Regions from separate parts of the Pantoea sp. Lu_F5_004 genome, predicted to be linked through region 1. Evidence: predicted binding sites of a transcription regulator. Region 1 holds the regulator's gene; the other holds the start of a gene.
What was found. The regulator sigma-54, encoded in region 1, starts transcription at its own class of promoters, with help from an activator protein. The targets are predictions, from matches to a motif close to GTTGGCACANNTTTCGCTNT.
Positions count from the first base shown of each region.

Region 2: the regulator sigma-54 is predicted to act here: its motif matches at 9,247-9,266, upstream of glnA (glutamate--ammonia ligase).

Region 1 is NZ_CP194946.1:3,701,718-3,713,876, reverse strand. Features, by position in the region: gene arcB (aerobic respiration two-component sensor histidine kinase ArcB) at 1-1,921, shown strand, start outside; gene mtgA (monofunctional biosynthetic peptidoglycan transglycosylase) at 2,810-3,529, shown strand; gene npr (PTS phosphocarrier protein NPr) at 3,533-3,805, opposite strand; gene rapZ (RNase adapter RapZ) at 3,802-4,656, opposite strand; gene ptsN (PTS IIA-like nitrogen regulatory protein PtsN) at 4,704-5,183, opposite strand; gene hpf (ribosome hibernation promoting factor) at 5,335-5,622, opposite strand; gene rpoN (RNA polymerase factor sigma-54) at 5,644-7,077, opposite strand; gene lptB (LPS export ABC transporter ATP-binding protein) at 7,126-7,851, opposite strand; gene lptA (lipopolysaccharide ABC transporter substrate-binding protein LptA) at 7,857-8,408, opposite strand; gene lptC (LPS export ABC transporter periplasmic protein LptC) at 8,383-8,955, opposite strand; gene kdsC (3-deoxy-manno-octulosonate-8-phosphatase KdsC) at 8,952-9,518, opposite strand; gene kdsD (arabinose-5-phosphate isomerase KdsD) at 9,532-10,515, opposite strand; gene ACR8BN_RS17190 (calcium/sodium antiporter) at 10,532-11,512, opposite strand; gene ACR8BN_RS17185 (hypothetical protein) at 11,511-11,768, shown strand; gene mlaF (phospholipid ABC transporter ATP-binding protein MlaF) at 11,740-12,159, shown strand, end outside.
Region 2 is NZ_CP194946.1:95,845-108,003, forward strand. Features, by position in the region: gene polA (DNA polymerase I) at 1-1,304, shown strand, start outside; gene yihA (ribosome biogenesis GTP-binding protein YihA/YsxC) at 1,722-2,357, opposite strand; gene yihI (Der GTPase-activating protein YihI) at 2,909-3,433, shown strand; gene hemN (oxygen-independent coproporphyrinogen III oxidase) at 3,667-5,040, shown strand; gene glnG (nitrogen regulation protein NR(I)) at 5,082-6,491, opposite strand; gene glnL (nitrogen regulation protein NR(II)) at 6,499-7,548, opposite strand; gene glnA (glutamate--ammonia ligase) at 7,688-9,097, opposite strand; gene typA (ribosome-dependent GTPase TypA) at 9,536-11,359, shown strand; gene yihX (glucose-1-phosphatase) at 11,569-12,159, shown strand, end outside.

The DNA of each region.
Region 1 (12,159 bases):
AGAGGTAACGCGTCGTGAGCAGGCACAGATTGAGCTGGAACAGCAATCCTCCTTCCTGCGCTCCTTCCTGGATGCCTCGCCTGACCTGGTGTTCTATCGCAACATCGATAAACAGTTCTCCGGCTGCAACCGCGCGATGGAGCTGCTGACCGGCAAAAGCGAAAAGCAGCTGATTGGCCTGACGCCGCGCGATATCTATGATGATGAAGCGGCCACTAAGGTGCTGGAAACGGACGAGAAGGTGTTCCGCCACAACGTCTCGCTGACCTATGAACAGTGGCTGCAATATCCCGACGGACGCAAAGCCTGCTTTGAGATCCGTAAAGTGCCTTACTACGACCGCGTGGGTAAGCGCAGCGGATTGATGGGCTTTGGCCGCGATATAACCGAACGTAAGCGCTATCAGGACGCGTTAGAGAACGCCAGCCGGGAGAAGACCACCTTTATCTCTACGATCAGCCACGAGCTTCGTACGCCGCTTAATGGCATTGTCGGCCTGAGCCGCATCCTGCTTGACACCGACCTTAATCAGGAACAGCTGAAATACCTGAAAACCATTCACGTCTCCGCTATCACGCTGGGCAACATCTTCAATGATGTGATTGAGGTGGACAAAATCGAGCGCCGTAAAGTGCAGCTGGATAATCAGCCGCTCGACTTCACCGGTTTCCTGGCCGATTTAGAAAACCTCTCTGGTCTGCTGGCACAGCCGAAAGGGCTGAAGTTTGTGCTCGCGCCGCAACTGCCGCTGCCGCATATGATCTCGACCGATGGAACGCGTCTGCGCCAGATTCTCTGGAACCTGATTGGTAACGCCGTGAAGTTCACCCAGCAGGGCGAGATCGTGGTGCGGGTAACCTATGAGCAGGACGAGACGCTGCGCTTTGAGGTGCAGGACTCCGGCATGGGTATCCGTCAGGAGGAGCAGGACAAGATCTTCGCTATGTACTATCAGGTCAAAGATCAGCATGGCGGAAAACCCGCAACCGGTACCGGCATCGGGCTGGCAGTATCACGCCGCCTGGCGCAGGCGATGGGCGGTGATATCCGCGTGCACAGTGCGCCGGGACAGGGGTCATGCTTCACCGTAGAGATCAAAGCGCCACGCATTGCTGAAGAGGTGGAGGATGAAGGTGTGGACGACAGCCTGCCACTGCCTGCGCTGCACGTGCTGCTGGTTGAAGATATTGAGCTTAATGTGATTGTGGCGCGCTCGGTACTGGAGAAGCTGGGCTGCAGTGTGGAGGTCGCCATGACCGGCAGCGAGGCGCTGGCGATGTTTGACCCCCTGGAGTTTGACCTGGTGCTGCTGGACATTCAGCTGCCCGATATGACCGGGCTGGATGTCTCACGTGCGATTCGCCAGCAGTACCAGGGTACGCATCTGCCCCCGCTGGTTGCTCTTACCGCCAATGTCCTCAAAGACAAAAAAGAGTACTTCGATGCGGGAATGGATGACGTGCTTAGCAAACCGCTGGCAGTGCCGGCACTCACTGCGATGATTAAAAAGTACTGGGATTATCAGGCCGAACCGGAAGAGGAGATCGCTGATGTCAGCGATGACAAAACCCGGATGCTGCTGGATGTCGCGATGCTCGAACAGTATATCGAGCTGGTTGGCCCCAGCCTGATTACCCAAAGCCTGACGATGTTTGAAAAGATGATGCCGGACTACCTTGCGGTGCTGGAATCGAATCTGATGGCGCGCGATCAGAAAGGCATTGCTGAAGAGGGGCACAAAATCAAAGGGGCGGCGGGTTCGGTCGGGCTGCAGCGTTTGCAGATGCTGGCGAAACAGATCCAGAGTCCGGAGTTACCGGCGTGGTGGGACAATGTGGGTGAATGGATTGATGAGCTGAAGCATGAATGGCGACACGATGTGCAGGTATTACGCGACTGGGTGGCAGAGCAGGATAAGTGATACCCCGGAAAAAAATGACCCCAGCCGAGGCCGGGGTGCGCGAAATACTGCGCCAACACCAGGGAAATCATTGCGGCCGCTATGATTTGAATAATTAATGCAGCCGCAGGGTATTGGTTAACACTGTCATCACCTTAGCAAATTCATCTTCTCATGCGACAAGATTCATTAAAATTTGTGATATTGAGCAGCGTTTAAATACAGAAAACATTAATTTGGCAACACAGTCAAGTAAGGAATTAATTTCTGTGCTGTGTTGCTGTTATTTTAATCAGTTTTACGCTTTTTCGTGTAGTTTTAACGCTGCCGGGCAGGGAAGCAGAGGCTGAACAGCACCAAAGTGAGCCCGCGTTAACATTTGCCTTTTAAGGGAGGCTAACGCGCTGATATTGCAAGCGCGCTGCCTGAAATGACACGAATTATCCAAAACGATTTGGAATGATAAAAAAGAATCTAAAACTTTGTGCTTCTGTCGTTCTGCCATCAGGGTTATTGCCGAAAGGAAATAGTGCCGTTCTGGCAACCTGTGACGCCATTAAGCGCTGTTTATTTATACGTTATAACGATAATTCTGATTAACCTTTGGGCTCAGCAGGATTAAGAAAAAAATAACAGTTAAGCATGGTAAATGATTTGTGCGGGTGCTTATTACTCATTATTAAGTGTTTATCTGGAAAGAGGCTAAGCAGTGGCAATGAATGGAACCGATTCCTTTTTTGCGGAAGTACTTGAACTATTTCGAACTGTTGCAGCATGTTGATGCAAAATGATTGAATAAAGTCTGGAAACAGCCAGTCAGTTTTCAGCGATAATCGTAAAAAAGCTGCTTTTTTAGCAGTGATTACATGAGTGATTGATTAACGTCTGAAACAAGTGTGGGAAGATTGCATGAACAAGCATAAAGGAAGCGTCGGGCAGCGTATCAGACGTATTGTTGGTCGTATCGTACTGGTGTGGCTGGGAATATGGCTGGCGGGCATTTTACTCTTTTCGTTCTTACCCGTACCGTTCTCAGCGGTGATGGCTGAACGACAGATTGGAGCCTGGTTACGCGGTGATTTTAGTTATGTCGCCCATTCAGACTGGGTCGGCCATGACGAGATTTCGCCCTGGATGGGGCTGGCCGTTATCGCTTCAGAAGATCAAAAGTTTCCCACCCATTGGGGCTTCGATGTGGCGGCGATTGAGTCTGTACTGGATAACAGCGATAGCCGGATGCGTGGGGCGTCCACGCTGTCTCAACAGACGGCGAAGAATCTGTTCCTCTGGGATGGCCGCAGCTGGGTGCGTAAAGGTCTGGAAGCGGGTCTGACGGTAGGAATTGAAACGGTCTGGACAAAGCGGCGTATTTTAACCGTCTATCTCAATATTGCGGAGTTCGGGCCGGGCATCTTTGGCGTTGAGGCGGCTTCTCAGCGCTACTTCCTTAAGCCTGCCAGCCGGCTGACCGCAGCAGATGCTGCCTTACTGGCAGCGGTGCTGCCTAATCCGATACGTTATCGTGCTGCTGCACCCTCAGGCTACGTCAGAGAGCGGCAGCAGTGGATACTGCGTCAGATGCGCCAGCTTGGCGGGGAAGGCTTCCTGCAGCGTAATCAGCTCGACTAAGCGTTAATCTTCATCGAAACCAGCTTCAAATAACTCAATGACCGCTGCCAGCGCCGGGATCTCCTCCGGGCCGCTGGCCTCAATCTCAATGTGGCCGCCTTTTGCCGAGTCGAGCATCAGCAGCGCAATCACGCTGCTGGCTTCGGCTTCAGTGCCCGCTTCATTGCGCAGTAGTACTTCGGCATCAAAGCTCTGCACCAGCTCAAATAACTTCATCGCCGGACGTGCATGCATACCCAGCTTATTTTTAATTTCTACAGTTTGTCTGACGGTCATGATTTGCGCTTTTCCAGCGTACGATGGCGTGACTGCACATTCTTACCCCGTGAACGGAAGTAATCTGCCAGCTGTTCTGCAATATAGACTGAGCGGTGTTTACCGCCGGTGCAGCCAATCGCCACGGTAAGATAGCTACGGTTATTGGTCTCCAGCATCGGCAGCCAGAGTTCAAGGTAGCTGCGCGTCTGGTAGATAAAATTATGCACTTCAGTGTGGCGATCAAGGAAGGCCGCCACAGGGCGATCCAGGCCGGTCATCGGGCGCAGTTTGGGATCCCAGTGGGGGTTGGGCAGAAAGCGCACGTCAAATACATAGTCAGCGTCAATCGGGATGCCATGCTTGAAGCCAAACGACTCAAACACCATGGTCAGCTCACGTTCACGCTTGCCCAGCAGGCGGGTACGCAGCATCTCGGCCAGCTCATGCACCGACATCTCTGAGGTGTCGATGATCAGATCGGCACGCGAACGAAGTGGCTCCAGCAGATCGCTCTCTTCATCAATCGCACTCTCCAGGGAGAGGTTTTTGCTGGAGAGGGGATGCAGACGGCGCGTATCGCTGTAACGACGTATCAGGGTGTTGCGATCGGCGTCGAGAAACAGCAGCTGAGGGGAAAATGTATCAGGCAGATTATTCAGTGCGGTTTCAAAAATTTCCGGGGATTCAGGCATATTACGCACGTCGATGCTGACCGCCGCCGAAATATTGCGCTCTGCCAGCGAGTTAGCTAACTCAGGCAGCAGCACGACCGGCAGGTTATCAACGCAGTAGAACCCCATATCTTCCAGCGCACGGAGCGCCACTGACTTCCCCGAGCCTGAACGACCGCTAACGATCATCAGCACCATGACCTTCTCTCCCGTTTTAAAACCGGCACCCGGCCGGTAAAGACGCGTTACTGCTCCGACTGGACTTCCGTAATAATGGCATAGAGCTCTTCATCACTCTGCGCTGCGCGCAGACGACGGCAAACCGTTTTATCTGCCAGACGCTTTGCCACCAGTGACAGGGTGTGGAGATGTGTTTTGCACTGGTCAGCCGGGACCAGTAAGGCAAACAACAGATCGACCGGCTGGTTGTCGACGGCATCAAACGCAATCGGCTGTTCGAGGCTGATAAAGACCCCAACCGCGCGCAGCGTATCCTCTTCCAGCTTGCCGTGCGGGATGGCTATCCCGTTACCAATACCGGTACTGCCCATGCGTTCGCGGGTCAGGATCGCTTCGAAAAGCGTCTGGTGCGGCAGGTTGAGCTGCTTAGCGGCCAGTTCGCTGATAATTTCCAGCGCACGTTTTTTGCTCTGGCAGTGGACGCCGCTGCGGGTGCAGTCTGGCGAAAGCACTGTGCTCAATTCCAGTGTGAGATCGTTGTTCATTATCGTTTCACTTGCGTGTTCACCAGGCCATTCACCGCCAGCGCGTATTGACGCGTGTGACAAACGGCGCCTGCTCAGATGACAAAACGGGGCGGATTATCCGCCCCATCCTGTCGGCTCTGCGCGCCAGGCGCGGTCGCTAGCGTGAAGGTTAGTGTTTTTTCAGTTTATCTTTGTGTTTGGTCAGCTGACGGGTGAGCTTATCGATCAGTCCGTCAATGGCCGCATACATATCTTCCGCTTCGGATGTGGCGTGCAGCTCGCCACCATTCACGTGTAGTGTTGCGTCAGCCACCTGTGTGACTTTCTCAACCTTCAGGACAATATAGACCTGATTGATATGTTCAAAATAGTGTTCCAGTTTGGCAAATTTACCGTTGACGAATTCACGCAGAGGTGGAGTGATTTCAACGTGTTGCCCGGTCAGGTTCAGCTGCATAGGTCTTCCTTCTCATTTCTTTCAAACCAGTTGTTTACGCTGGTTCGATGGCGGGATGGATAAAGACTCACGATATTTGGCGACGGTGCGCCGTGCCACCATGATCCCCTGATCAGATAACATGGAGGTCAGTTTACTGTCGCTCAAGGGTTTGGCTGGATTTTCCGCCGAAATTAATTTTTTCACCAGGGCACGAATCGCGGTAGAGGAGGCTTCACCGCCACCTTCCGTATTAACGTGACTGGAGAAAAAGTACTTCAGTTCAAAAATGCCACGCGGGCTGTGCAGATACTTCTGCGTGGTAACGCGGGAGATGGTCGATTCGTGCATCTCAACGGCCTGGGCAATATCCGCCAGCACCATCGGGCGCATAAATTCTTCACCCTGCTCGAAAAAGGCCTGCTGCTGCTCAACAATACAGCGCGTCACTTTCAGCAGGGTATCATTGCGGCTTTCCAGGCTCTTAATCAGCCAGCGGGCTTCCTGCAGATTACTGCGAATGAACTGGCTGTCGCTGTCGTTCCGCGTCGCGCCGCTCATTGCCGCATAGTGCTGATTGATCTTCAGGCGTGGCACGCTATCGGCATTGAGTTCAACCGTCCAGCGGCTGCCGACTTTACGTACCAGCACATCGGGAATGACATATTCTGGTTCGCCGGTGTTGATCGACTGACCCGGACGCGGGTCCAGCGACTGAATCAGCAGCATCGCCTCTTTCAGCACCTCTTCTTTCAGGCGTGTGACCCGCATCAGGCTGCGGAAGTCGTGGTTTGCCAGCAGATCGAGATGTTCGCTGACGATCAGGCGCGCCTCTGCCAGCATCGGCGTTTCGGGCGCATATTGTGAAAGCTGCACCAGCAGGCAGTCACGCAGATCGCGCGCGCCGACACCAATCGGGTCAAAGCGCTGGATGCGTTTCAGCACCGCTTCAACTTCATCCGCTTCGAGCTCATCATCGCCGATGCTGTCAAGAATCTCTTCAAGCGAAACGGTGAGATATCCGGTGTCATCAATAGCATCGACAATAGAGGTGGCAATGGCGCGATCGGTATCGCTGAACGGCGTCAGTCCGACCTGCCACATCAGATAATCCTGCAGTGACTGGGTCGTCTCGCCCTGATAAACCGGTAACTCATCATCCTGGTAATCGGTGCCGGTGCCGGAAGGCGTACCCGCGGTGTAGATCTCATCCCAGGTCGCATCCAGCGGCAGTTCATCAGGCATCTCTTTCTGCTCAAGCGCTTCGCGTGTATCCAGCGCCTCGGCCTCTGAAGACTCCCGTGAATCGATCTCTTCATGCAGGTCAGTCTGCTCAAGCAGCGGATTACTTTCCAGCGCAAGCTGAAGTTCCTGCTGGAGTTCAAGCGTAGAGAGTTGCAGCAGGCGAATCGCCTGTTGCAATTGCGGAGTCATTGCCAGCTGTTGGCTGAACCTGAGTTGTAAACCTTGCTTCATAGACAGGATGATCGTTCCCAGGTAAACATCGGTATTAACGACACCTTATCAGAGTCTGAACTCTTCACCCAAATAAACCCGCTTAACCTGCTCATCCGCAAGAATTTCATTCGGTGTGCCGTGTGCGATCAGGTGCCCCTGACTGACGATATAAGCCCGCTCACAGACCGCTAACGTTTCGCGTACGTTATGGTCGGTAATCAGCACACCGAGGCCGCTGTCACGCAGATGCTCAATGATCTTCTTAATGTCGATAACGGAGATGGGGTCAACACCGGCAAAAGGTTCATCCAGCAGGATAAATTTAGGATTAGCCGCCAGCGCCCGCGCAATCTCAACACGACGTCGCTCACCACCCGAAAGTGCCTGGCCCATGCTGTCGCGCAGGTGCTCAATGTGAAACTCTTCCATCAGTTCACGGGCGCGATCCTGGCGTTGCTCTTCGGTCAGATCGTCACGGATCTGCAAGACCGCCATCAGGTTATCGTAGACGCTGAGGCGACGGAAGATCGATGCCTCCTGCGGCAGATAGCCGATGCCACGACGCGCACGAGCATGCAGCGGCAGGATGCTGATATCTTCATCATCAATAATAATGCGGCCAGCGTCACGCGGCACAATGCCCACCACCATGTAAAAGGTGGTGGTTTTACCGGCACCGTTCGGGCCCAGCAGGCCGACAATCTCGCCGGATTTTACCTGCAGGCTGACATCTTCTACCACGCGACGGCCCTTATATGCCTTCGCCAGGTTTTCTGCGATTAATGTGGCCATAGCTATCAGTTACTCTTCTTTCCGCTGTTGGACGAACCTTTGTCCTGAAGTTGCGACGGCACCAGTACAGTCGTGACGCGCTTGTTCTGACCCTGACTGAAAGCCTGCATTTTCTGCTCTTTCACCAGGTAGGTAATACGATCGCCTTTGATGTTGCTGTCCTGCTGCTCAATGAACGCATTGCCGGTCAGTTCAACGAAATCGTTAGCCAGTTCATAGTGCAGTTTTGCGGCATGGCCCTGCACCGGCTTACCGCTGTCCTGCATCTGATAGAAGGTGGCGGGATTACCGTAGGCGTCAACGATGGTTTTCTTGCTGTCGCCGCCCGGACGGGTCACCACGACTTTATCTGCCGTGATTTTAATTGAGCCCTGCGTCACGATGACATTGCCGGTAAAGGTCGCGACATTGCCTTGCAAATCCAGCGCCTGATTCTGCGAGTCAATATTGACGGGCTTGTCCGAGTCACCGGTCAGAGCCAGCGCCGGAACGCTGGTTGCCAGCAGCAGGCTGGCCAGTAAAAGCTTCAGGCTATTTTTGTTCATTTTGAATTTCATAAGAGGTTTTGACCTTCTCGATTAACTCGGCGTTTTTTGTCCGTAAATTGCCGCGCATTTTCATGCCGGTGGAGTTAAAACTGCGGCCATACAATGTCACCTGGTCATCAGAGGTAACGTCCTGAGTGACAAGATTAATCTGGGCGTTATCGGTTTTGATCCGCTCAAGCTGAGAATCCTGCGTCAGCGTATTCAGCTCAACATGGCCATACAGGTAAAGCATACGATCTTTGGTGAGCTTTGCTTTATCCGCGCGTAACGTCCAGGTAGGGATTTTGTTCTCATCAAAGGTGGTCATGACCGGATTGTCGAACCAGCTCAGTTCATCATCCGAGAAATAGGTCACTTTGTCAGAGACCAGTTTATATGACAGCGCGCCCTGCGGGTTGTAAACCACAGTGTGTGAATCAGCACTGGTATAGGTCGGTGACTGAGTGTCCGTGCCGACTGGCGTGCCATCGTCATCCTGGTTAGTAAGATTCCAGCCGATCAAAACCAGTGCAATCAAGGTCAGAATCAGCGTTATCCAACGCCTGCTTTTACTCATACTGATTGCCCTTTGGCATCCTCAAATTTGTTCTGCGCCATTAAGATCAGGTCACATACTTCGCGAACTGCACCGCGTCCACCGGCAATCCGCGTGACATAATGCGCGCGCGGCAACAGGATTGGATGTGCATCCGCCACCGCCACGCTTAATCCCACTTTCGCCATAACAGGCCAGTCGATCAGATCGTCACCGATGTAGGCGACCTGGTCGTCGGAAAGAGACAGTTTATCCAGAAGTTCACGATAGGCCAAAAGCTTATCCGATTGTCCCTGATAAAGATGACGGATGCCGAGCGTTTTGCAGCGATCTTCCATCAGACGGGCATTGCGGCCGGTAATAATAGCCACTTCCACATCGGAGGTCAGCAAACAGCGAACGCCGTAACCGTCCCGCACGTTGAATGCCTTCAGCTCTTCGCCATTATTCCCCATGTAGATCACCCCGTCGGACATCACGCCATCGACATCGCAGATCAGCAGACGAATCCTGCTGGCGTGCGCCATAACGTCAGCGCTGACCGGGCCATAGCAGGTTTCAATCGGGTGGGTTGCCTGTTGCATTTTTTCTTCCTGTTCAGACTACGCCAGCGCGCAGCATGTCATGCATATGTACCACACCGAGCAGATGGTCGTCATCGGCCACCAGAATCGAGGTAATGTTTTTGGTCTGCATCAGGTTCAGGGCTTCCACCGCCAGCATATTAGGCCGCACGCGAATGCCACCTGGCGTCATCACTTCCCCGATGGTGGCACGCTGGAAATCGATGCCCATATCAAAGATGCGGCGCAGGTCACCATCGGTAAAGATACCTTCAATTTTCATCAGATCGTCGACGATCACCGTCAGCCCCAGATTCTTGCGGGTAATCTCCAGCAGCGCATCACGCAGCGAGGCGTCCCGTGTAACGTGCGGCAGTTCATCGCCGCTGTGCATGATATCAGCCACATGCAGCAGCAGCTTACGGCCCAGCGCACCGCCAGGATGGGACAAAGCAAAGTCTTCCGCGGTGAAGCCGCGCGCTTCCAGCAGCGAAACCGCCAGCGCGTCACCCATCACCAGTGTGGCCGTGGTGCTGGTGGTCGGTGCCAGTCCCAGTGGGCAGGCTTCCTGCGGAACATGGACACACAGATGCACATCGGCAACCCGGCCCATCGCACTGTCAGGCCGTCCGGTCATGCAGATCAGCGTGATGTGCTGACGCTTTAAAACCGGAATCAGCGCGAGGATTTCGTTTGATTCACCGCTGTTGGAGATGGCGATGACCACATCATTTTTGCTCACCATGCCCAGATCGCCATGGCTGGCTTCGGCCGGATGAACAAAAAAAGCGGGCGTGCCGGTACTGGCAAAGGTCGCCGCCATTTTTTTGCCGATATGGCCAGACTTGCCCATACCCATCACCACCACTTTACCCTGACAGGCGTAGATCAGGGCGCAGGCGCGGGCGAAGTCGTCGTTAATATATTGATCGAGTTGTTCCAGACCTTCGCGCTCAATGCGCAGTACGGTTTTCCCCGCCTGCTGGAAATCAAATGCTGTTGGTTGCTGATATGACATAGTGAGTCTGTCCTTGTTAGCCGTCCATGAATGCCGGCTGCATCCACAGCAGCGTCACCCAGACGAAGAAACTACAGAGTAAAAATAAGCCTGCCGTACGGCCAACGCGGCGGCGACGTAGCAGGCAGAGCAGGGCAAACAGCACGCTGACTCCCAGCATCACCCAGTAATCACGGGCGAAGGCGTGATAATCGACACTGCCAGGGTGAATCAGCGCCGGCAGACCCAGCACAATGGCAATATTATAAATGTTGGCGCCGATCAGATTGCCGATCGCGATATCATCTTCGCCTTTCAGCGCACCGGCAATAACCGTTGCCAGCTCGGGCAGGCTGGTGCCCACGGCGATCAGCGTCAGGCCCATCACCAGTTCGCTGACGCCAAAATAGTCGGCAAACGCCGTGGCATTGTCGATCACCATTCGTGTCGACATCGGCAGGATAATCAGCGCGACGGCCAGCCAGAGAAAGGCCACCGTATTTCCGCTCTCCTCGCGTGGCAATTCGGCCAGCTGCTCGCGGGTCAGGGTGTCGTTGTTATCCCGTTCTGCTTTACGCGCAATGCGAATCACTACCATCAGATAAATCGCGGCAATAGCGATCAGGCCTATTCCATCCAGTCGACTAAGCTGATTGTCAAACAGCATGAAACCGCTGAGCAGGGTAACCAGCAACATTAACGGCAGTTCACGGCGTATCAGATTAGAATGGACGCTAAGCGGGTGCATGAGCGCAGCGGCACCCAGGATGAGTAAAATATTGGTAATATTCGAGCCGAGCGCGGTGCCAACAGCAAGATCCATCTGGCCATGCTGCGCGGCGGAAAAGGAGAGGATCATCTCTGGCAGCGAGGTGCCGATGCTGACAACGGTCATGCCAATAATCAGTGGCGGGATGCCAAATGATCGACACAATATAGAGGCGCTAAACACCAGACGATCGGCACCATATGCCAGTAAAAGCAAACCGATAATCAGCAGTGCAGAAGCTACGAACATGAAAAATCCTTGCGTAAAAACCCAGGCCGGCAATGCCTTTCCCGACCGGTTTAAGGTTCTGTTTGGCGAGACAGGCGCTGATTTTGACCGTCCGGACGGCAAAAGTAAATTTAATGACCATTTTCGCCAAATCTTAGCGGTAAGTTTCTGTAAAGCTATCGTGAATCAGGACCGAACAGGCTACCATCGTACCCCATGTTTACGCCCGATCCTTACAAGAGGTTATAATGATCCAGCAGCAATCGAATCTGGTTGAGGTTCGTGGCGTGAGTTTTTCGCGCGGAGATCGCACCATCTTCGATGACATTTCGCTGACCGTGCCGAAAGGCAAAGTGACGGCGATAATGGGGCCGTCGGGGATAGGAAAAACCACGCTGCTACGCTTGATTGGGGGGCAACTTCAGCCGACCAGCGGTGAAATCTTTTTCCGTGGTGAAAACATTCCGTCATTGTCTCGCACTAAATTGTACGAAGCGCGCAAAAAAATGAGCATGCTGTTCCAGTCTGGCGCGCTGTTTACTGACCTGACGGTCTATGAAAATGTTGCCTGGCCGCTGCGTGAACATACCCGTCTGCCTCCTCCGCTGCTGCACAGCACAGTGCTGATGAAGCTGGAAGCGGTGGGTCTGCGTGGCGCGGCCCAGCTG
Region 2 (12,159 bases), 490 kb from region 1:
ATTACGCTGCCGAAGATGCAGATGTGACTTTGCAGCTGCATCTGAAGATGTGGCCAGAGCTGGAGAAAGAAGCGGGACCGAAAAAAGTCTTCGAACAGATCGAGATGCCGTTACTGACGGTGATTTCCCGCATAGAGCGCAACGGTGTGCTGATCGATCAGTCTATTCTGGCGCAGCACTCGAAAGAGCTGACGGCCCGACTGGCTGAGCTTGAGTTAAAAGCGCATGAGCTGGCGGGGGAACCCTTTAACCTCTCATCCACCAAGCAGCTTCAGGTGATCCTGTTTGAAAAACAGGGCATCAAACCCACGAAGAAAACACCAGGCGGCGCGCCGTCAACCAGCGAAGAGGTGTTAGCCGAGCTGGCACTTGATTATCCGTTGCCCAAAGTGATTCTGGAGCATCGCGGCTTATCCAAACTTAAGTCTACTTACACGGATAAATTACCGCTGATGATTAATCCGATCAGTGGCAGGGTACATACCTCTTATCATCAGGCCGTCACCGCAACCGGACGCTTATCCTCTGCCGATCCGAATCTGCAAAACATTCCGGTGCGTAATGATGAAGGACGCCGAATCCGTCAGGCATTTGTTGCGGCCAAAGGCCATCGCATTGTGGCGGCAGACTATTCACAAATCGAACTGCGTATCATGGCGCATCTCTCTCAGGACAAAGGATTACTGGACGCTTTTGCCCAGGGCGAAGATATCCACCGCGCGACGGCATCCGAAGTGTTTGGCGTGGCGCTGGATAAGGTCAGCGGCGAACAGCGTCGCAGCGCCAAAGCGATCAACTTTGGTCTGATTTATGGCATGAGCGCCTTTGGTCTGTCGCGTCAGCTGAATATCGGTGCGGGTGAAGCGAAAAAGTATATGGATCTCTACTTTGAACGCTATCCGGGCGTCCTGCGCTATATGGAGAACACACGCCAGCTGGCGGCGAGTAAAGGCTATGTCGAAACGCTGGAAGGCCGTCGGCTGTGGCTGCCCGATATTAAATCCGGTAACGCCATTCGCCGGAAAGCCGCAGAACGTGCCGCGATCAATGCGCCGATGCAGGGAACGGCAGCGGATATCATCAAGCGGGCAATGATTGCCGTGGATAACTGGCTGGAACAGCAAAACGACAATGCCGTCAGAATGATCATGCAGGTTCACGATGAATTGGTGTTCGAAGTCAAAGCCGAGGCGGTTGAAGAGGCGAGCCAGAAAATCCGTGCGCTGATGGAAGGTAGCGTACAGCTCGACGTACCTTTACTGGTTGAGGTCGGTGTGGGTGACAACTGGGATGAAGCCCACTGATTCGATGCGTGTGGTCGGTTCTGAAGAACAGAATCGGCCCTGAATCAGGTATAAGAAAATCGTTTAGTTGCCCGGTTTAGCGCGGTCAACGCTGGCACGGAGAGAAAGCGCTTTTCTAACTGCTTATCGCCTAAACACTTTTTTCGTCATTAAACTACATCACAACGCTATTTTTGTGACGTGCATGGTAAAAAAAGTCCTGTTTGATGTAAGTAAGCAACAAAAAAGCCTTTGTCACGCACAGAAAATCAGGTAAAGTTCGTCGCGTAGGGTACAGAGGTAAGATGTTCTATCTTTCAGACCTTTTACTTCACGTAATCGGATTTGGCTGAATTTAGCCGCCCCAGTCATTCTGTGACTGGGGCGTTTTTTATTGGGCTTTTTGTACCGTCAGCGTCACCGGCACAGGGTTTCCACTCACTCTTCCGCGTCCTGATCTTCAACCGCCGGTTCAAGCGTATTAAACCAGCTGTCCAGCTTCTGACGAACCTTATCCACGCCGATTTTCTTCAGCGATGAGAAGAGTTCTACCTGCACATCACCAACAAATTCGAGTGCGGCTTCACGCACGACATTGAGCTGCGCTTTACGGGCACCTGAGGCCAGTTTGTCTGCTTTAGTGAGAAGCAACAGCACCGGAATGCCACTTTCCACTGACCACTGAATCATCTGCCGGTCGAGATCTTTCAGCGGATGGCGGATATCCATCAGGATAACCAGTCCTTTCAGCGCCTGACGTTTTTGCAGGTATTCACCTAACGCGCGCTGCCACTTCAGCTTCATCTCTTCCGGGACTTCGGCATAACCGTAACCGGGCAGGTCGACCAGACGCTTACCTTCTTTCACTTCAAACAGGTTAATCAGCTGCGTACGTCCCGGCGTTTTACTGGTACGCGCCAGACCCTTCTGATTGGTTAACGTATTCAGCGCACTCGATTTTCCCGCGTTCGAGCGGCCAGCGAAAGCCACTTCAATTCCGGTATCGGCAGGCAGATGGCGGATATCCGGCGCGCTCATGACAAAGTGGGTAACGTGATAATTCAATTCAGACAAGGTGACACTCCAGAAAACGCATTAAGGCAATGCGGGCGATTATACGCGTTATGACGCGAAAGTGCTCAATCGCATCTCGGTAACAAACTTTGTAAGAGATTTGCCATTAACGGTGCGGGTTATTTCGCTTTTTACTTTAATTACTAAAAATAAAAAAATATGTAATTCAATGCCTTGATGTTAATCGTTCTTTTTTTGAACTAACTATTTTTGACACTGACTTGAGGCTTTTACCAGTTGGTCTACATTAGTGTGCAGTGCACGGCAGCACACATCAGGATGATGCGCTCAGGGATACCAGGAGGGTTATGAGCGATGGAGTGGAAAGGGGTCAGGGATGCGGCCAGACAGGGATAAGGAATAGCTCAGGAGTTGAGCAGGCGCGGGATTAACCGGGATGTTACGAGCCGAAAAGGATTTAAAACATGATTCCTTCTTATGAAGGTATGAAATAAGGCGACAGCTTGAGCTGTCGCCTTTTTTCTTTGTCTACTTTCTGCTAGATTTCGCCGCAATTCTATACTGAATAAAAAAAGCCGGGACCGAATACTATGAAGCAACCTGCACGAGCTGCTAACGGCAAACCTGCCGTCAAAGCCAAACGCAAATCGCGTGACGATATCAACCATGAAGCACGCGATCGCAAACGTGATAAAAAGCATCGCGGACATGCATCTGGCAGCCGTGCTAATCCGGCTGCGTCCGAAAACAATGGCGGACGTCAGGCGGACAGCGTGAAAGATCCGCGCATCGGGAGTAAAAAACCGGTGGCCCTGATCGCTGAAGGAAAAACCGCCGCCGTTAAACCAAAGAAAAGCGCAGAAAAACCAGCAGCAGAGAAGAAAGTGCGTCTGACACCAGAAGAAGAGCTGGCGAAGCTGGAAAATGACGAACGTCTGGATGCGTTGCTGGATCGCCTGGAAAATGGCGAAACGCTGTCGGCTGAAGATCAGGGCTGGCTGGATGCCTCGCTGGATCGTATCGACGAACTGATGGAGCAGTTAGGCATTGTGATGGATGATGCCGAAGATGAGCAGGCTGAAGAAGATATGTACCGTCTGCTGAAAGGCAACTAAGCAAATTTGATCGGCATGCGTTATCCGCATGCCGCGCTTAACAGGTAAACGACAATGTTTTGGCCTGGATCAATTTTCGCGCTGCTGGCGACATGTTATCTGCTGTGGTTATTGTTTAAACTACGACGCCTGTCGCGTCTGAAGCAACGTTTACGTCGGGTCTCATCCCGCTCACCTTTTGTCTCCTCTTCTTCGCGACCTTCTCTCAGACGACGTTCCCGGAAGGAGTGAGCATGCCATCGCAGCAGATTGAGTGGGATCAGGCGTTAATTGAAAAGTACAATTATGCCGGCCCGCGTTACACCTCCTATCCCACTGCGCTGGAGTTCAGCGAGCAGTACGCCGAAAACGACTTCCAGCGTGCCGTGGCGCGTTACCCTGATCGTCCGCTGTCGCTCTATGTCCATATTCCCTTCTGCCATCGTCTCTGTTACTTCTGCGGCTGCAATAAGGTAGTGACGCGTCAGCGCCACAAAGCGGACCGCTATCTGGATGTGCTTGAGCAGGAGATTATTCAGCGTGCGCCGCTGTTTCGTCAGCGTCAGGTCACGCAGCTTCACTGGGGCGGCGGCACGCCAACCTTCCTCGACAATGCGCAGATTTCCCGGCTGGTGGGTTTACTGAAGCAGCATTTCAGCGTGGCCGATGATGCCGAAATGTCGATCGAAGTGGATCCCCGGGAAATTGCGCTGGATGTGATTGATCACCTGCGATCGCTGGGATTTAATCGTCTGAGCATGGGGGTGCAGGACTTCAACAAATCGGTGCAGGAGCGGGTTAACCGGGTACAGGATGAAGAGGTGATTTTCGGTCTGATGGCGCGTGCCCGTGAACAGGGGTTCAGCTCGACCAGCATTGACCTGATCTATGGTTTACCCCTGCAGACGCCCGCCAGCTTCGCCTGGACGCTGGAGCGTGTACTGGCGCTGAGCCCGGATCGTCTTAGCGTCTTTAACTATGCGCATCTGCCGGCGATGTTCGCGGCACAGCGTAAAATCAAAGAGGATGAACTGCCATCGGCTCAGCAAAAGCTGGATATTTTACAGCAGACCATCGCAACCCTGACTCAGCAGGGCTACCAGTTCATTGGAATGGATCACTTTGCGAAGCCGCAGGATGAACTGGCCATCGCGCAGCGCAAAGGGCAGCTGCATCGCAATTTCCAGGGATATACGACGCAGGGCGACAGCGATTTGCTGGGGCTTGGCGTCTCTGCCATCAGCATGATTGGCGACAGTTATGCGCAGAACCAGAAAGACCTTAATACCTGGTACAATTGTGTGGAACAGCAGGGAAATGGCCTGTGGCGTGGCATCGCCTTAACCGACGATGATTGCCTGCGTCGTGACGTGATAAAAACGCTGATTTGTAACTTCTCGCTGAGTTTTGCCGCGACAGAAGCACAGTGGGGCATTCGCTTTGGCGACTATTTTGCTGAGGATCTGGCGCTGCTGAAACCGTTGATAGCTGATGGGCTGGTGGAACAAACCGCTACGGGGCTGGAGGTGACGGGGATTGGCCGGTTACTGATCCGCAATATCTGCATGTGCTTTGATCGCTATCTGCGTCAGAAAGCGCGTCAGCAGCAGTTCTCCCGCGTTATCTGAAGAAACGGGCTGGCAGACTGCACCAGCCCGTACTGAACCGCTTATTCCATGCCCAGCTCTTTGAGCTTGCGCGTCAGCGTGTTTCGTCCCCAGCCCAGCAAACGTGCCGCTTCCTGTTTGTGGCCCTGCGTATGACGCAGCGCAGTGGTGAGCAGCGTTCGCTCCATCTCCGGCTGTGCTTCTGACAGCAGATTCTGATGACCGGAACGCAGAGCGCGATCGGCCCACTGTGCCAGCAGCGTTGCCCAGCTGTCAGGCAGCGACTGCACCGGATTCTCCGGCGTACTGGATTCAAACAGTTCTCCGGGCAGGTCCTGAATCAGGACTTCCTGACCCGCAGCCATCACGGTCAGCCAGCGACAGGTGTTCTCCAGCTGACGCACGTTTCCTGACCAGTGCAGTCGGGTTAACGCTGTCTCGGTTTCCGGATGCAGAATCTTCGCTTCCACACCCAGCTCACGCGCCGCCACCTGCAGGAAATAACGCGCCAGACGCGGGATATCCTCACGACGCTCACGCAGCGGCGGCAGATGCACACGAATCACATTCAGGCGGTGAAACAGATCCTCACGGAACTTGCCTTCCTGTACACGTAATTCCAGATTCTGGTGGGTCGCCGCGATAATACGCACATCCACTTTGACCGGCGCATAGCCACCAACGCGATAGAACTGGCCATCGGCCAGCACGCGCAGCAGACGGGTCTGCACATCCAGCGGCATATCACCGATCTCATCCAGAAACAGCGTGCCGCCATCCGCCTGCTCAAAACGGCCCTGACGGATCTGGTTCGCCCCGGTAAAGGCGCCTTTTTCGTGACCAAACAGTTCTGATTCAATTAAATCTTTGGGGATCGCCGCCATGTTGAGCGCGATAAAGGGCGCTTTGGTGCGTGGGCTGTGGCGATGCAGCGCATGGGCCACCAGCTCTTTACCGGTACCGGACTCGCCGTTGATCAGCACACTGATCGACGAGCGCGATAATCGCCCGATGATGCGGAACACATCCTGCATCGCGGGCGCTTCACCGATGATATCGGTGGTGGGTCCGCTGACCGGCTGATTACGTGGCTGCTGCTGCTCCTGATAATGGCTGATAGCACGCTCGACCAGCGCAACCGCTTCATCGATATCAAACGGCTTAGGCAGGTAATCAAAGGCACCCTGCTGATAGGCGCTGACGGCAGCGTCCAGATCAGAATGCGCCGTCATTATGATGACCGGAAGCATCGGATGACGCTGTTTAATCTGTTTCAGCAGCGCCAGGCCATCCATACCGGGCATGCGAATGTCTGACAGTAAAACGTCCGGGGTCTTGGTTGAGAGGGCATCCAGCACCTCGCTTGCGCTGTCAAAAGTCGCACAGCTCAAACCGGCTCCAGTGAGCGCGCGTTCAAGCACCCAGCGGATGGAGCTATCGTCATCGACGATCCAGACTATCCCTCGTTGCATAGAAACCTCACTGGCGAATAGGCAGGTAAACCGAGAATTCGGTGTGTCCCGGCCAACTGTTAAATTCTATTTTTCCTGAATGTTGATCAATCAGGCTACGGGCGATGGAGAGGCCTAAACCGGTACCGCCTTCGCGTCCGCTGACCATCGGATAAAACAGCGTATCCTGCAGCTGGGCCGGAATGCCGGGGCCATCATCTTCAATATCAATACGTGCCACCAGGCGATAACGCGTGCCGTGCAGCGTCAGCTGGAAAGCCGTGCGGGTGCGGATAATAATGGTGCCGCCATCGTCGCCCAGCGCCTGAAGCGCATTGCGCACCACGTTAAGCAGCACCTGTTCAATCTGATCGGGATCGTGCGGCAGTTCCGGCAGGCTGGGATCATAATCCCGTACCAGCGAGACATTCTCCGGCAGCTCCATCGACACCAGATTGACCACCCGTTCGGCCACCTGATGAATGCTCTGCGTGATGTGCATGCCCGGCTGCTGCGGCCCCAGCAGACGATCAACCAGATTCCGCAACCGATCGGCCTGTTCAATAATGACTTTGGTATATTCATTCAGCGAGGGATCGGGCAGGGCGCGGGATAAAAGCTGTGCCGCGCCGCGCAATCCTCCCAGCGGATTTTTAATCTCATGGGCCAGGCCGCGAACCAGATCGCGAGCGGCCACCTGCTGGGCATGCTGTAACTGCTCCTGACTGAGACGACGCTGATTATCCATCGGCGCCATTTCCATCAGGATTAAGCCATCGGGTAACCGCTGGGCAGTCAGCGACATAATGTGTGCGCGACCATCTACCACCAGCGTGACCTCACTGTCAGTAAATCCCTGGCCAGCCTCAAGACTCTCGCGCATCACCTCGATATTCAGCGAAAAGTAGCCGGTTAATTCCGGTAACGGCGTGCCGAACAATTTGCGTGAGCTTTGCGCCAGTAATTGCTGCGCCGCCGGGTTGGCGTAATGAATAACCAGATCGTTATCCACCAACAAAATACTGTTGATTAACGCGTTGAGAATCTGCCCTGCATCGGGCAGAGAGCCAGTTGCCATACAACGTTCCTCTGCACTAAAGAGGTGCATTTTAGTCTTTAAGCCGAAAAGAGGGCGAATGAACGGTGAATTCGCGGAGAAAAAAGCCCATCCGAAGATGGGCTAAAAGTTTCCACGGCAACAAAAAACGTCTGACCAGTTAAACGCTGTAGTAGAGCTCGAACTCAACCGGGTGTGGCGTCATGCGAACGCGATCCATCTCTGCTTTACGCAGTTCGATGTAAGCATCGATCGATTCGTCAGTGAATACACCGCCGCGGGTCAGGAACTCGCGGTCTTCGTTCAGTGCATTCAGCGCTTCTTCCAGAGAGCCTGCAACTTTTGGAATCTCAGCTTCTTCTTCCGGTGGCAGGTCATACAGGTTTTTGTCCATCGCATCGCCAGGATGGATTTTGTTGATGATGCCATCCAGGCCAGCCATCAGCAGTGCGGTGAACGCCAGGTATGGGTTAGCCGCTGGATCCGGGAAGCGCGCTTCGATACGACGCGCTTTCGGGCTGGCAACAACCGGAATACGGATTGAGGCTGAACGGTTACGGGCAGAGTAAGCCAGCATAACCGGTGCTTCGTAACCCGGGACCAGACGCTTGTAAGAGTTGGTGGTCGGGTTCGCCAGGGCGTTGATCGCTTTAGCGTGCTTGATGATACCGCCGATGTAGAACAGCGCCATTTCAGACAGGCCGCCGTACTTATCGCCGGCAAACAGGTTCTGGCCACCTTTGGAGAGTGACATATGGCAGTGCATGCCTGAACCGTTGTCGCCAAACATAGGCTTCGGCATAAAGGTCGCGGTTTTGCCGTAAGCGTGCGCAACGTTGTGAACCACATATTTGTAGATCTGAATTTCGTCCGCTTTTTTGGTCATGGTATTGAAGCGGGTTGCCACTTCGTTCTGACCCGCGGTCGCCACTTCGTGGTGATGCGCTTCAACAACCAGGCCCATCTGCTCCATGGTCAGACACATGGCAGAACGGATGTCCTGTGATGAGTCAACCGGTGGAACCGGGAAGTAGCCGCCTTTCAGACCTGGACGGTGACCTTTGTTACCGCCTTCGTACTCTTTACCGGTGTTCCATGCCGCTTCGATATCGTCGATAGCAACGTGTGAACCGGACGTCGATGAGCCGAAACGGATGTCATCGAACAGGAAGAATTCTGGTTCTGGTCCAAACAGCACGGTATCAGCGATACCGGAAGAGCGCAGGAAATCTTCAGCGCGCTTAGCGATAGAGCGTGGATCGCGGTCGTAGCCCTGCATGGTGCCTGGCTCGAGGATGTCACAACGGATGATCAGCGTAGAATCTTCGAAGAAAGGATCCATGACCGCCGTGGTGGCGTCAGGCATCAGCACCATGTCTGATTCGTTAATGCCTTTCCAGCCGCCAATAGACGAACCATCGAACATTTTGCCTTCTTCGAAGAAGTCAGCGTTAACCTGGTGAGCAGGGATCGTAACGTGCTGTTCTTTACCTTTGGTATCGGTAAAACGCAGGTCAACAAACTTAACTTCATGCTCGTTCATCATCGAGAGAACGTGTTCAGCGGACATACTCAACTCTCCTGGAAATGGTCTTTCATTATCTACATGGCGAGGAAACGTCGTTTCCGGAATACGTTGCGGGAAAACAACTCCCTGACCTACCTCTTCCGGCACGCTCTTCAACCGACATCTGTCTGGCGTTTACGCTTGATTTAGATAAAGCGAATTCTGTGCCAACTTTTTTGATGTTGCTTAAATCGCCTTGTGGTGCACCTTTTTGTCATAAAGCGGCTGCACCATGATCGTTTTATTGCACCACTGTGGTGCTTAACGGTCATCGGGTGGCACTATTTTGGTGCATCAGACCAACTTAGTGCATTTTCTGCACCGGTAACAGGGCAAATTGGCCTCCATGCAATAAACTTTCAGTGAAAAGTGTGATCGTGTTCAGTCTTCCGCTTAATCAGTGTACAATAACGCGCTATTTCTAATGCCTGAGGCAAAGCTGTGATCGAAAATTTGCGTAACATCGCCATCATCGCGCACGTTGACCATGGAAAGACCACCCTGGTTGACAAACTGCTGCAACAATCCGGTACTTTTGATGCCCGTACCGAAGCAACAGAGCGCGTGATGGACTCCAATGATTTGGAGAAAGAGCGTGGGATTACCATCCTCGCAAAAAACACCGCCATTAAGTGGAATGACTACCGTATCAACATCGTTGATACCCCGGGACACGCCGACTTCGGTGGTGAAGTTGAGCGCGTCATGTCCATGGTGGACTCGGTGCTGCTGGTTGTAGATGCGATGGATGGCCCTATGCCGCAAACCCGCTTCGTGACCAAAAAAGCGTTCGCGCATGGTCTGAAGCCGATTGTGGTTATCAACAAAGTAGACCGCCCTGGTGCGCGTCCGGATTGGGTTGTTGATCAGGTATTTGACCTGTTCGTTAACCTGGATGCTACTGATGAGCAGCTCGACTTCCCTATCATTTTCGCCTCTGCGCTGAATGGTATTGCAGGTCTTGAGCACACCGACATGGCTGACGATATGACCCCGCTGTATCAGGCGATCGTCGACCACGTTGCACCTCCGCAGGTTGAGGCTGACGCCCCACTGCAGATGCAAATCTCTCAGCTGGACTACAACAACTACCTGGGCGTGATCGGCATCGGCCGTATCAAGCGCGGTAAAGTTAAGCCTAACCAGCAAGTCACTATCATCGATAGCGAAGGCAAAACCCGTAACGGTAAAGTCGGTAAAGTCCTGACTCACCTGGGTCTTGAGCGTATCGACAGCGACCTGGCAGAAGCGGGCGATATCATTGCTATCACCGGTCTGGGCGAGCTGAACATCTCTGACACCATCTGTGATCCACAGAACGTGCAGGCGCTGCCAGCACTGAGCGTCGATGAGCCGACCGTAACCATGTTCTTCAACGTCAACACCTCACCGTTCTGCGGTAAAGAAGGTAAGTACGTGACGTCACGTCAGATCCTTGAGCGTCTGAACAAAGAACTGGTTCACAACGTGGCACTGCGCGTTGAAGAAACCGAAGATGCTGACGCGTTCCGCGTATCAGGTCGTGGTGAGCTTCACCTGTCTGTTCTGATCGAAAACATGCGTCGTGAAGGTTTCGAACTGGCGGTATCCCGTCCGAAAGTTATCTTCCGCGAAATCGATGGCCGTAAACAGGAGCCATTCGAGAACGTTACGCTGGATATCGAAGAGAACAACCAGGGTTCAGTCATGCAAGCCATGGGTGAGCGTAAGGGCGATCTGAAAAACATGGATCCGGATGGCAAAGGCCGCGTACGTCTCGACTACGTGATCCCAAGCCGTGGCCTGATCGGCTTCCGTAACGAATTCATGACCATGACTTCCGGTACCGGTCTGCTCTACTCTACCTTCAGCCACTACGATGACATTCGTGCGGGCGAAGTGGGCCAGCGTCAGAACGGCGTACTGATCTCCAACGGTCAGGGTAAAGCAGTTGCGTTTGCACTGTTCAGCCTGCAGGACCGCGGTAAGCTGTTCCTGGGTCACGGTGCAGAAGTCTATGAAGGCCAGATCATCGGTATTCACAGCCGTTCTAACGACCTGACAGTTAACTGCCTGACCGGTAAGAAACTGACCAACATGCGTGCTTCAGGTACTGATGAAGCCACGACGCTGGTTCCGCCAATCAAGATGACCCTTGAGCAGGCGATCGAGTTCATCGATGATGACGAACTGGTAGAAGTTACACCACAGTCAGTGCGTATCCGTAAACGTCACCTGACTGAAAACGACCGTAAACGTGCATCACGTGGTCCTAAAGACGCATAATTGCGCCTTTAGCTGATAAAGAGCCCCGCCTGCGGGGCTTTTTTTTGCCTGAAATTCCTGCCTCTTCAGCCGGGCCAGCGATTATTTGCGGGATATGTCGCGCTTTTTAGCTGCCCGCTGCCGTTTACGCTTTTCTCTCCGCGAGTGCCTGTTCAGCCTGCCCTTTTGCCGCTAGAGTGAATACTCCAGGGAACAGAAGGAGACACACCATGCTGTATATCTTTGATTTGGGCAATGTGATTATCGATATCGACTTTAACCGCGTGCTGGGTGTCTGGAGTGACCTTAGTCGTGTGCCGCTGGCCTCGCTGCAAAGCCATTTCCAGATGGATGAGGCGTTTGAACAACACGAACGTGGCGAGATCAGCGATGAAGATTTCGCGCTGGCGCTGTGTGAAAAGCTGGAAATCGCGCTGAGCTATGAACAGTTTGCCGCTGGCTGGCAGGCGGTATTCGTTGACGTGCGTCCGGAAATCCTGGCGCTGATGAACCGGTTGCGGCTGGAAGGTCATCGGGTGGTGATCCTCTCTAACACCAACAAACTGCATTGCGAATTCTGGCCAACGCAGTATCCGGACGTGCAGCAGGCAGCCGACAAGCTCTATCTCTCCCAGCAGCTGGGCATGCGTAAACCGGAAGCCCGCATTTACCAGCATGTGCTGGACGCAGAAGGTGTGGCTGCCGATCAGGCGGTATTTTTTGACGATAATCCACAAAACATTGAGGCGGCCCGCGCGCTGGGTATTGAAAGTGTACTGGTTACTGACAGTAAAACGGTACCCAACTGGTTTGCAGGTCAA